DNA from 4 places in the Klebsiella sp. Sb-30 genome. Region 1 is predicted to be linked to each of the others. Evidence: predicted binding sites of a transcription regulator. Region 1 holds the regulator's gene; each other region holds the start of a gene.
What was found. Region 1 encodes Fur, which represses iron uptake genes when iron is present. Its sites were predicted from a motif close to ATAATAATGAGAACNACTATCAA; they were not measured.
Positions count from the first base shown of each region.

Region 1 (3,197 bases):
GCGTCTGGAAGGCACCTGGGTGAAAGCTGAAGGCCAGCAGGGCTACTTCCTGCAGCGTATGACCCCAACCTATGCCTCTTCCAACGGTCGTCTTGATGTATGGTGGGATAACCGTTCTGACTTCAACGCCAACGGTGAAAAAGCGGTGTTCTTCGGCGCGATGTATGACATGAAAAACTGGAATATGCCGGGCTGGGCGTTTGGCGCCTCTTACGTCTACGCATGGGATGCCAAACCGGGCAGAATGTCCACGCCGGACGCCTATTACAATCCGGACAAACGGCTGGAAGAGTCCGCGTATAGCCTCGATGCCATGTACACCGTACAGGACGGCCGGGCAAAAGGAACGCTGTTTAAACTGCACTTTACCCAATACGACAACCACTCCGACATCCCGAGCTGGAGCGGTGGCTATGGCAATATCTTCCAGGATGAGCGTGACGTGAAGTTCATGGTTATTGCTCCGTTCACTATTTTCTGATGCCGCGGCGGCAGGCGTAAACCTGCCGCAAACCTGAGAGGTCAATTATGAAGAAGCTATTGCTCATCGCGGTTATGGCATCGGGCCTGGTAGCCTGTACGCAGTCCCCCGCGCCAAAAGAAGATACGAAACTAAAAGATGCTTACAGCGCCTGTATCAATACGGCGGAAGGGAATCCGGATAAGGTTCAGGCCTGCCAGAGCGTTCTCGACGTGCTGAAAGAAGATAAACAGCATCAGGCGTTTGCCAACCAGGAAAGCGTGCGCGTTCTGGATTACCAACAGTGTATTCAGGCGACCCGTACCGGCAATGACCAGGCGGTGAAAGCGCGTTGCGATCGTATCTGGAAAGAGATTCGCAGCAACAACACCAGGCCCTGATCGCGGGCGCCAGATCCTGTCAGTAAAAACGCCTGATGTTAACCATCAGGCGTTTTTCATGGCGCGCAATCCTGTGGCGATGTTCAGGCACTGATTGCCGTGGCTGCCCGGGGCTACTCATTCCCCACCAATCTTGATACCGACCCACCATTAGGTGGAATGGTACCGAAAACCCAACAGGCTCTGGTACGAGAAGCGCTGGCAAACCGCTGGGATGAGGAACCGTTTACCCGTGCTCTCGACGAGCATACCGCGCGCAGAAAAGGGTAGGCGTTTGCACATAAAAAAGCCAACCGTCAGGTTGGCTTTTTGTGGTCCACGCGGTGGGAAATTACTTTTCCAGCGCGTCGTGTGCATGTTCATCTTCGCGGCAGTCGCCTTCCGCACAGTGACCGTAAAGGTACAGACTGTGGTTGGTCAGACGGATGCCGTGGCGGTGGGCGATTTCACGCTGACGCGCTTCGATAGACTCATCGCTGAATTCGATCACTTTGCCACAATCGAGGCAAATAAGATGATCGTGATGGTGCTGCTGGGTCAGTTCGAAAACAGATTTACCGCCTTCGAAGTTGTGGCGAGTCACAATGCCAGCATCATCAAACTGGTTCAGCACGCGATAAACAGTAGCGAGACCAATCTCTTCACCCATGTCGATCAGGCGCTTGTATAAATCTTCCGCACTGACGTGATGGTTATCCGGTTCCTGCAGGACTTCCAGGATTTTTAATCGTGGAAGTGTGACTTTCAGGCCAGCCTTCTTTAATGCGGTATTGTTGTCAGTCATGCGGAATCTGTCCTGTTGCTAAACGATCTACTTCCATCAGCGGAAGTAATACAGAGAATCACCCGATGCAATGCGTCTCATTATAGAACTGCCATCGTTAAATGAAAACTGCAAGTATCGGGCCTTGTATGCTGTCAAAAACGAGGTCCCAGCTACAAACTACGTCACCTGACCTCGTTAAATCAGAGGACATTGTACAGATATGTGATTAAAAGTTAAAAACTTGTAGCTATTAGTTTGATTGCTTCTATCTATTAATGCGGCGAAACTTAACGGTAACGCCGCACAATCATCAGGCGTTTTTGATTTCTTCGAGGTGCAGCTCTTCAGAGACCTGCTTAACCCACTGAGTCACGCGTTCGTTGGTCAGTTCCGGCTGGCGGTCTTCATCGATAGCCAGGCCGACGAAGTGATCGTCATCCGCCAGGCCTTTAGAGGCTTCAAAATGATAGCCCGCGGTCGGCCAGTGGCCAACGATGGTGGCGCCGCGCGGTTCAATGATGTCGCGGATGGTGCCCAGCGCGTCACAGAAGTATTCCGCGTAGTCTTCCTGATCGCCGCAGCCAAACAGCGCAACCAGTTTACCGTTAAAGTCGACCTCTTCCAGCGTCGGGAAAAAGTCATCCCAGTCGCACTGAGCTTCACCGTAGTACCAGGTCGGAATGCCGAGCAGCAGGATGTCGTAGGCTTCCAGATCTTCTTTGCTGCTCTTGGCAATGTCGTGAACATCAGCAACATCTTTACCAAGCTGCTTCTGAATCATTTTTGCAATATTCTCGGTGTTGCCCGTGTCGCTGCCAAAAAAGATGCCGATGATTGCCATGAGTAAAATAACCTCTTGAAACTTAATGATGTGGTAGTGGCGTAATGCCCGCAGATAACGGCAATCATAGCAGAACAGGGGAGGGCGCGGAAACAGCAATCACGCCCGACTGCACACTCTGCTACATGAAAGTGTTTTTTTGAGGATTTTCAGGCTTTATCCCGGCTGTGCAGGGTTGCCAGCTGGTTCATCAGCATCTCTTCGATCAAATCGCTGCGGTTCATATTGCGAGCTTCCGCCAGCTCGTTGAGCGCATCAACCGCTTCAGCGTTGAGTTTTAACTCCACACGCTTCAGGCCGCGAACTTTGTCGCGTTTGAGCTGATTGCGTTTATTTATGCGCAGTTGTTCATCGCGCGAAAGCGGATTGGTCTTTGGTCTACCCGGGCGACGCTCGGTTGCGAACAAATCTAATGTCGTACGGTCCGTTTGTTCTTTTGCCATGATTCAGAGTGACTTCGGGGAAACAAGTTGCCGGGCTATAGCCGACACAGATAGCGCGCCATAATACATCAGGCGAACCGCTGCGCCAACGACCGCGGGCATTCTGCAGCGCGGTCGGGCAGTTTTTAGCCAGTTAAGCCTGCAAAGCGGTCAGATAGCGACGAATGGCGCGCAGGACGGCTTCCGGTTTCTCCGCATGCACCCAGTGGCCGGCGCCGGCGATGACGTGCGCTCGCGCCTGTGGGAACTGGGCGAGCAGGGTATCGCGATACTCATCGGTGACGTA
Region 1 covers NZ_CM172749.1:3,735,499-3,738,695, reverse strand. The annotation lists gene chiP (chitoporin ChiP) at 1-481, shown strand, start outside; gene AC236I_RS17490 (ChiQ/YbfN family lipoprotein) at 529-861, shown strand; gene fur (ferric iron uptake transcriptional regulator) at 1,193-1,645, opposite strand; gene fldA (flavodoxin FldA) at 1,938-2,468, opposite strand; gene ybfE (LexA regulated protein) at 2,618-2,911, opposite strand; gene ybfF (esterase) at 3,045-3,197, opposite strand, start outside.

Region 2 (3,197 bases), 1.7 Mb from region 1:
GGGACAACTCACCTCGGCGACCGCTTCACGCTGAAAAGCCGCCTGTATCGCGATACCTTCAAAAACACCCTGATGATGTATAACTCGCTGGCCGATCTGCACAGCAAAAACGGCAACTATAGCCACTATAGCGATTACAGCACTGGCGCAGGTTTACAGCTTTCAGCAGACGTACGTCATCGCGACCAGCTCTCTTTCGGCGTGAACTGGAAAGATGATGTCCACAGAGAAAAAAGCAGCACCGACGGCCCTTACGATCGCTATCAAGATCGGACCTGGTCTCTCGCCAGTGAATATCAATGGGAAGCCGCAGATAATCTCGATATCGTCGCCGGTATGAGTTATGACTGGCGCAACAGTCTCGAAGGAATGAAACACGAGAAGAACGGCAGCGTGACCCGCTACGACGAAAACAGGCAGAACGCATTCAACTGGGAAACGATGGCCCGCTATCATTTCGCCAACGAAGATACGCTGGCCCTGTCCTGGTCCGACCGTACCCGTTTCCCGACGCTCAAAGAGCGCTACACGACCTCAAAACCCGCGAAAGACCAGATTGCCCTTGTGAATCCTTACCTGAAACCAGAGCGGGCCCGCAGCATCGACCTGACCTGGAATGGCCATATCACCGACAGTTGGGCCTATGAGATAAGCACGTACTATAACCGCGTCAGTGACGCCATTTTGTCGATTAATATCGATGCTGATACGGTCCAGAACCAGAACAGCGGCCGGGTCGACTATACCGGTCTGGATCTTGGGATCAAAGGGTCGCCGTTTGAAATGCTCGATGTCGGTCTGAGCTATGGCCTGATTCATGCCGATAGCAAAAGGCAAGAGGCGGGCAAAGTCACCGACCTGCCAAACCAGACGCTCAGCGCCTGGTTGACACTAAAACCGATTGCGCCGCTGCAGCTCACCCTCTCTGAAGAAGCGCGCTCCTCTAGCTACAGCAACAGCAATGGTTCGCAAAAAGCGCCAGGGTTTGCCATCACCCACCTGCGCGCCGATTACGCAATAGGCCACGGCTTTAGCGTCAATGCATCGGTCAATAACCTCTTCGATACGCGCTATTACTACAGCGAAGGTTTTATCGAAGAAGGTCGTAATTTCTGGGCCGGCGTGGAATACAAATTCTGATTCATTTCTCCACTCGGTGGAAAAATGAAGGAGATCCTTATGATCGTAGATTTTAAAGTGATACTGCATACAATCCTCGGCAATCAACGTCGGACGGACGGGTCAGTGCACAAAGTGCCGTTAAGCGGCAGCGTGTATTTCAATACGCATGGACTGGAAGCCGAGAACGGCATCCGGGAACATTTTCAGGATCCCGATTGCGCGCTCATGCATTATGCCCGGGAACATTACGATTTCTGGCGTGAGCGATATCCCGCGCAGGCCGGGCAGCGCCTCTGCGCCGGCCTGTTTGGGGAAAATTTGTCCACTTATGGCATGACGGAAGCTAACGTATGTCCGGGCGATGTCTTTCGTCTTGGCGCTGCCGAAGTACAGGTCTCCTGGGGGCGCGTTGCCTGTCAAACGATGGCAACCCGTTTGCAGGATCCTGATGCTCCAGAACTGATGCATCAACAGTCGCGCAACGGCTGGTTTTATCGGGTGATAGCGCCTGGCGAAGCCCGCTGCGGCGATACATTCCGACTGCTCGACCGCCCTGCCGTAGACTGGCCACTCAGCCGGGTGCAGGCGATTATCTTCAGTGATGGAGGGACGGAAGAGGAGCTGCAGGCTCTTTCTGCGATGCCGTTCCTTGCCACCCCCTGGAGAGCCATTGCCATGATGCGCTTAGACAGTCGCCGCTGATCCCCTCCCCCCTCAACCACTGGCTACCAAATCAGGTAGCCAGTTCAGGTTTCCATCGCCGCTTAATCCGCTGTTTATCACCGTCCTGTCAAATAAACATTATGTTTTTCATGGGTTTTCATTTTCATATTTACCAATCCTGCCTTGATAATCAAAAACAGAACGATAATAATTCGCATTACTTTTTTACGAGAGATGACACTTTCGTTTTTTATGCGTGGTGGCGTACAGGAGTACCAGGCTACGTCAACTCAGGATTATGTCATGACCGCTCGCGTCATTTTCAAACGCCCGGCGCTGCTGTACGCGCTGGCCACCGTCTTCCCGTTTGCCAGCCTGGCGGAAGAGACGGTTATCGTCACCGCACAACCCATCGACTCAGCCATCTCGCCAACGCAGGGCTATAGTGCCAAAACCTCCGCTGGCGCGACGAAAACCGATCAGCCGTTGATTACCACCGCGCAATCGGTCTCCGTCGTCACCCGTCAACAGATGAATGATCAGGGAGCCAATACCATCAGCCAGGCGCTGGAATACACCCCGGGGGTTTACTCCAGCTTCGGCGGCGGCGCGACCCGCTTTGATACGGTATCGCTACGCGGCTACCACGGCGGTGATGTTGATAACCTGTTTCTCGACGGCATGCGCTTGATGAGCGACGGCGGCAGCCACAACGTCCTGCAAATCGATCCCTGGTTTGTTGAACGGGTTGACGTCATCCGGGGCCCCTCTTCGGCGCTGTACGGTCAGAGCGTGCCGGGCGGGGTGGTGAATCTGACCTCGAAACGCCCGCAGTTTACCTCGGAAGGCCATTTCCGCCTCAGCGGCGGGACGCAGAACACCAAAGGGGCCGCCTTCGATTATACCGATGCCCTCAACGATCAATGGGCTTACCGGATTATCGGCATGACGCGCACCAGCGATACCCAGTACGATAATACCCGCGAAGAGCGCTACGCCATTTCACCTTCCCTGCTCTGGCAGCCGGATACCGACACCTCGCTGCTGCTGCGCGCCTACCTGCAAAAAGATCCGTCGGGCGGCTATCACGGCTCGCTGCCGCTGGACGGCACCCGCTATGCTCACAACGGACGTAAGCTCTCCACCAGCACCAACGAAGGCGATCCGTCAGACGGGTATCAGCGCCGCGAGCAGATCTACAGCTACGAGTTCACTCATCAGTTCGATGACGTCTGGTCCGCCTACTCCGCCGGAAGCTATACCCACACCAACGTATCGCTGGATCAGGTGTATCAGGTCGGCTGGATTGATGACAGCGATAGTCTGGCGCGCGGTTACAGCGGCTCGCGCGGCTCGCTGGATGCCTGGTCAACCGACAACCGCCTGCGCGCCGATTTCACCACCGGCGAACT
Region 2 covers NZ_CM172749.1:2,027,025-2,030,221, reverse strand. The annotation lists gene AC236I_RS09480 (TonB-dependent receptor plug domain-containing protein) at 1-1,140, shown strand, start outside; gene AC236I_RS09475 (MOSC domain-containing protein) at 1,180-1,824, shown strand; gene AC236I_RS09470 (TonB-dependent siderophore receptor) at 2,089-3,197, shown strand, end outside.
Region 2: the regulator Fur is predicted to act here: its motif matches at 1,987-2,009, upstream of AC236I_RS09470 (TonB-dependent siderophore receptor).

Region 3 (3,197 bases), 470 kb from region 1:
AGCGACCACGGATCCGGCGCCCAGCCGACCCAGGCGGTGGCTTTGGAAGGCGAAGCGAGAGTCACATCCCATTTCTGCCAGCTACCGTCACTCTTCACCTGGGATTTCAACACGTTGAAGTTTGCACCTGTGCTCCAGTCGCTATCCGGGAAGAAGTAATCGACGGCCCCTTCCACACCGTAAATACGCCGCTTGTCGGATTGTACGTCGATCGTCATATCGGTACGGTTAACAACAATGGTTTTGTCCGAGGTGGAGTAGTATGCCGCCAGCTGGGTACGCAGATTATCGCCGGTGTAACGCCAGCCCAGTTCGTAGGAGTTGACTTTGATCCCCTGCAGCGGCGAATCACCCACGTTGACACTCGACAGCAGGGGATAGTTGCCGTTGACCGCCGCGCCGTATTTGCCGATACCATAGTATTTACCCGGGTCCGGCAGCTCGACGCCCTGCGAGAAGTTAAACCAGGTCTGCTGGCGGTCGGTGAGGTGGGCGACAATACCGGCGTTAAACAGGAAGTTATCATAATCCGTTTTACCACCCGGGATGGCATCGGCCGAGTTCACCTTGCCGCTGGCGACATCCTGCTGCTGGGCGTAGCCGACAAAATCATCAACCCGGTTTTCCGTCCACTGATAGCGCACGCCGCCGCTCAGGGTGAAAATATCATTCAGGTCATAACTACTCTGCAGGAACGGCGCCAGGTTTGTAATGCTATAGCCCGGATAACGTCCTGTTGTATAGATAGACTCGTTGTGCAGGCCGCCTGATGCCATCGAGGTGTTCAGATCGAAGAACATCTGGTTGGCATTAAAGGTCTCATGATCGGCATCCAGCCCCCAGGTCAGATCCCAGCCGTCGAGCGGTTGGCTGTTGAGGGTAATCTTCGCACCGTACTGATCGGTATCCTGTTTAGATGAGGAGAAGCTGTTGACCTGACCTTTGGTGAGCGTCGGGAAGGGGTAAAAGGTCAGCGACTCGTCGCGATAATAGATCTGGCTGACCAGATTCTGGCCGTAGAAATCGGCATCGGAGTATTGCAGGCTAATCAGATGCCGTTCGGTGCCAGGAACGCGGTCGGAATTGAGTCCGTCGGTGGTATAGGCTTTACCCTCGCCGGTGACGGCCGACATGTTTTTGCCGAGATACAGGCCGTAATCATCGCCCTGGCTTTTATAGTATTGCGTTACCAGCTGCAGCTGACGGTTATCGTCAATGTTGATGGTGCCGGTGCCCATGACATCCAGACGATCCGAGTGCTGCAGGCCGGTCTGCGTATTATCGAGGACCAGCGCATCGTTATTGCCATCATACCAGCCGCCAAAACGCTGATAAGCCACCGATAACCGGCCGGAGGCATGGTCGGTGCCGCCGCTGACCGCCGCCGCTACGCGTTCGTCGTGATCGTTGCTGTTGGCAAACCCGCTTTTGCCACCTAATTCCAGATCCACCTGGCGTTCCTGCTGCCCTTTTTTGGTCACGATATTGATCAGGCCGCCGGTACTGCCGCCGCCATACAGCGAAGTGGCGCCGGAGATGACTTCAATATGCTCAATGTTGAACGGGTCGATGGCGTCGAGCTGACGGCTGTCGGTACGGGAAGAGTTGAGGCGAACGCCGTCGATCAGCACCACGATGGCCCGCCCACGCATGTTCATTCCGTAGTTGGTTCGTCCCTGGCTGCTGACATCAATGCCGGGAATCAACTGGGCCAGGACGTCTTTGAACTCCTTTCCACCCTGAACCTGTTGTTCTATCTCCTGACCTTCGATAACCCACGTGGTTTGCGCCATTTCGGCGACGGTGCGGTGAGTTCGGTTGGCGCTAACGATAATGTTTTCTTCATCCGCCTGCGCGACAAAGGCGGGCAGGGCGGTGGCCAGCAGCAGTGGGTTAAGCACCCAGAGACGCTTGTTCATACGCATTCCTTTTATGAGTTAACGGCATTCATATTGTTTTTAGTGTTCGATGCGGGCGCATCGGATGTTACAGATGGAAATAAGCAGAAAAACTTAAGAGCGGATTTTGCACGTAGTGATTATTGTTATCAATATCATTTACAACAAAATTGACACCTAACAGCGTGAAAACATGAGTAAAATTGGGGTTAATCAGGAAAGAAGGGTGAAAACCCGGTGGCGATCGTCACCGGGGAAGCGCAGATTAGTGCTGGAGGATTTGCGGCCACAGCCGCAGAGTGGTATCGGCGATTTGCATCAGTCTGGTGAAATCAGCCCCTTCGCGTGCGCTGATGGACATCCCTTGCAACACGCAGTTTAAGAACTGCGCCAGCTGTCGCACATCGCCGTTTTCCGGCAGCTCGCCGCGCAGCTGACGCTGCTGGAAGAACTGGGTCAGCGTTTGTTCCTGCATCGCGTGCCGCGACTTAATGGTATTGGCGATCGCGGTAGATGATGCCGCCAGCGCCGCGGAAGTATTGATCATAAAGCAGCCTGCCGGCGTGTCTTTGCTGGTAAAGCAGGTGGCAATGGCGGTGAAATAGTCCCGCAGCGCCTGATCGACTGATTTTTCTTCGGCAAACAACAGCGCTTCATGTCTGGCGGCAAAACGTGAAATATAGCGATCCAGAACCGCGCGAAATAACCCTTCCTTGTTGACGAACTCAGCGTACAGCGTCGGTGCTTTTGCCCCGGTCGCCTCCACCAGATCGGCAAGAGAAGTTGCCTCGTAGCCGTGCTGCCAGAAAAGTGCCATAGCCTTATCCAGCGCCGCTTCCTTGTCGAACACTTTAGGTCGGCCACGGCTTTTTTTTGTGCAACTTTGAACGTCAGTTGTCATGATGCCGCTGTACCTATGTTGGTTTGTTGAAGGGGCATTATAAAAACAAACGTTACAACCTTCCAGCGCTGAACCCGCAAAAATAAATAATTCATATATGTATGAATTTTAAGTTGTTTATAAATAAATAAACGATCGTTATAAAAATTCATTGACGTGTGATATAGGTCACATTATTATTTACCTATCGATCGTTAGTTAATTCTTGCGACCCTACTAAAAAAATCATCTGCATAGGTATAATAATCATGAAAAACATCAAAACGCTGACGCTGGCCGCCGTGCTAAGCTCTCTTTCTTTCGCCAGCTTCGCGGCTGTTGAGGTGCAATCCACACCTGCCGGCCAACACAAAATAGGTACTGTTTCTGCCTCCGCCGGGACAAACCTGGGCTCGCTG
Region 3 covers NZ_CM172749.1:3,269,180-3,272,376, reverse strand. The annotation lists gene AC236I_RS15320 (TonB-dependent siderophore receptor) at 1-1,919, opposite strand, end outside; gene AC236I_RS15315 (TetR/AcrR family transcriptional regulator) at 2,164-2,799, opposite strand; gene bhsA (multiple stress resistance protein BhsA) at 3,048-3,197, shown strand, end outside.
Region 3: the regulator Fur is predicted to act here: its motif matches at 2,035-2,057, upstream of AC236I_RS15320 (TonB-dependent siderophore receptor).

Region 4 (3,197 bases), 2.1 Mb from region 1:
AATCATTTTTGCGTGCCGCGGCGAGCGGGCATAGAAAGTAGTGAAAACTGAGTTAATACCGCGGATGGCGCCTCGCGATAATGAATACGGGCCTTTGCTATCCCTCTCTTTTTCGACCAGACTCCGCGCATATCCCCATCGCCAGGGAACCTTATCGATGATGCCCCTCTTATTACTTCTCTATAGCGGTCTGTCGCTCGCCCTCTGCTGGTACGATCTGCGCTACGGCCTGCTTCCCGATCGCCTGACCTGCCCCCTGCTCTGGAGCGGGCTGTTCTATTATCTTTACTACGCTCCGCTACAGCTGGAGTATGCCGTTGGCGGCGCCATCGGCGGCTATCTGGCTTTCACGTGCCTCTATTGGCTCTATCGGGGGGTTCGCGGTTATGAAGGGCTTGGCTATGGCGATGTCAAATTTCTGGCCGCACTTGGCGCGTGGCACGGTTGGCAAATGCTGCCGCTGCTGGTTTTTATGGCGACGGTCTTCGCCGGTGGAGTCATGCTGCTATTGATGATTCTCGGGAAAGTACAGCGCTCATTGAACAACCCGCTGCCTTTTGGCCCTTTTTTGGCTGCAGCGGGTTTTTGGTGCGGGTGGCAAACGCTAGTCAGTCAGCCACTTTGATTTGTGACTGGAGATAGTTTTGCAGTCCTAATTTACCAATCAGATCCAGCTCCGTTTCCAGCCAGTCAATATGGCCTTCTTCGTCTGTCAGGATTTCAATAAGCATGTCGCGACTGACATAGTCATGGACGCTGTCGGCATAAGCGATCGCCTCACGTAGATCTTTTGCGCCTTCGAGTTCCAGTCGTAAATCAGATTGCAGCATCTCTTCGACATCTTCACCGATGCCCAGCTTGCCAAGATCCTGCAGATTGGGGATACCTTCAAGGAATAGAATGCGCTCGATGTACTTATCGGCGTGTTTCATTTCATCGATGGATTCATGATATTCAACATCATTGAGGCGCATCAGGCCCCAGTTCTTGAACATTCTGGCGTGAAGAAAGTACTGATTTATTGCGACAAGCTCATTTCCCAACAATTTATTGAGATAACTTATGATTTTGACATCACCTTTCATTATATAGTCCCTCCGCTTCCACTTATTGAAGCGTAGTTCGGGCTATAAAGATGTCAAAGAAAAGCCTGAGCTCTTAAGCGCTCTCCTGGTATTCCGGCATGCGGGTTAATTCATCTTCCATAATCTCACGGGCGGCACGGACACATTTACCGCATTGATTTCCAACAGGAATGAATTTGCGCAATTGCTGAAAAGACTGTGGATGAAATTGACGAACGGCCTGACGAATTTTTTTATCGTTTACACCATTACACAAACAAACGTACATACCGACTCCCGTTCAATTTATGCTCAAAAGTGTAAATGAGAATAGTTATAATTACAATAGTGCGTTGATTAAATACTCAAAGAGATGTTCTTTTTTCATACAAACATGATTTTGCTCGACGCCAGATGACGAGCAGCAAAAAGGGCGCCGAAGCGCCCTTTTTCATTCAGAACTAATAATTAGCCCAGAACTTTAGCTACAACGCCCGCGCCAACGGTACGGCCGCCTTCACGGATTGCGAAACGCAGACCGTCGTCCATCGCGATCGGGTGAATCAGGGTAACAACCATTTTGATGTTGTCGCCCGGCATGACCATCTCTACGCCTTCCGGCAGTTCGATGGTGCCAGTCACGTCAGTTGTACGGAAGTAGAACTGCGGACGGTAGCCTTTGAAGAACGGAGTATGACGGCCGCCTTCGTCTTTGGACAGAATGTACACTTCAGATTCGAACTTGGTGTGCGGCTTGATAGAGCCCGGCTTAGCCAGTACCTGACCACGTTCGATTTCTTCACGTTTGATACCACGCAGCAGAACACCAACGTTCTCACCAGCACGGCCTTCGTCCAGCAGTTTGCGGAACATTTCAACGCCAGTACAGGTAGACTTCGCAGTCTCTTTGATACCAACGATTTCAACTTCTTCGCCCACTTTGATGATACCGCGCTCTACACGACCGGTAACAACGGTACCACGACCGGAGATGGAGAATACGTCTTCGATCGGCAGCAGGAACGGCTTGTCAATCGCACGCTCTGGTTCCGGGATGTAAGAATCCAGGTAGCCAGCCAGTTCGATGATTTTCGCTTCCCAGTCTGCTTCGCCTTCCAGCGCTTTCAGAGCGGAACCACGAACGATCGGCGTGTCGTCGCCCGGGAAGTCGTACTGAGACAGCAGCTCACGGACTTCCATTTCAACCAGTTCCAGCAGCTCTTCGTCATCAACCATGTCGCATTTGTTCAGGAACACGATGATGTACGGAACGCCTACCTGACGACCCAGCAGGATGTGCTCACGAGTCTGCGGCATCGGGCCGTCAGTCGCAGCAACAACCAGGATCGCGCCATCCATCTGAGCAGCACCGGTGATCATGTTTTTAACATAGTCGGCGTGGCCCGGGCAGTCTACGTGTGCGTAGTGGCGAGTCGGGGTGTCATATTCAACGTGAGAAGTGTTGATGGTGATACCACGAGCTTTTTCTTCCGGCGCGTTATCGATCTGGTCGAATGCACGAGCAGAACCACCGTAGGTTTTAGCCAGAACGGTAGTGATTGCAGCGGTCAGAGTAGTTTTACCATGGTCAACGTGGCCGATAGTACCGACGTTGACGTGCGGTTTTGTACGTTCAAATTTTTCTTTAGACACGGCTATATTCCTTACTATAGCGCTCTCCCCTTCAGGAGAGAGCACGGGATTTTGGTTTTAACCCTACGGCTTATTTACCACGGGCTTCAATTACGGCCTGAGCAACGTTGTTCGGCGCGTCATCATACTTCAGGAACTCCATGGAGTAAGAAGCACGACCTTTGGTCAGAGAACGCAGCTGAGTTGCATATCCGAACATTTCAGACAGCGGAACTTCAGCGTGAATCACAACGCCAGTAACGTTGGATTCTTGACCACGCAGCATACCACGACGACGGCTAAGGTCACCGATGACGTCACCAGTGTTCTCTTCCGGAGTTTCTACTTCAACCTTCATGATCGGCTCAAGCAGAACTGGTTTCGCTTTCTTAAAGCCATCTTTGAAGGCAATAGAAGCGGCCAGTTTAAACGCCAGTTCAGAGGAGTCAACGTCATGGTAAGAACCGAAGTGCAGACGCACGCCGAGATCAACTACCGGGT
Region 4 covers NZ_CM172749.1:453,785-456,981, reverse strand. The annotation lists gene AC236I_RS02085 (prepilin peptidase) at 158-625, shown strand; gene bfr (bacterioferritin) at 609-1,085, opposite strand; gene bfd (bacterioferritin-associated ferredoxin) at 1,159-1,353, opposite strand; gene tuf (elongation factor Tu) at 1,533-2,717, opposite strand; gene fusA (elongation factor G) at 2,788-3,197, opposite strand, start outside.
Region 4: the regulator Fur is predicted to act here: its motif matches at 1,389-1,411, upstream of bfd (bacterioferritin-associated ferredoxin).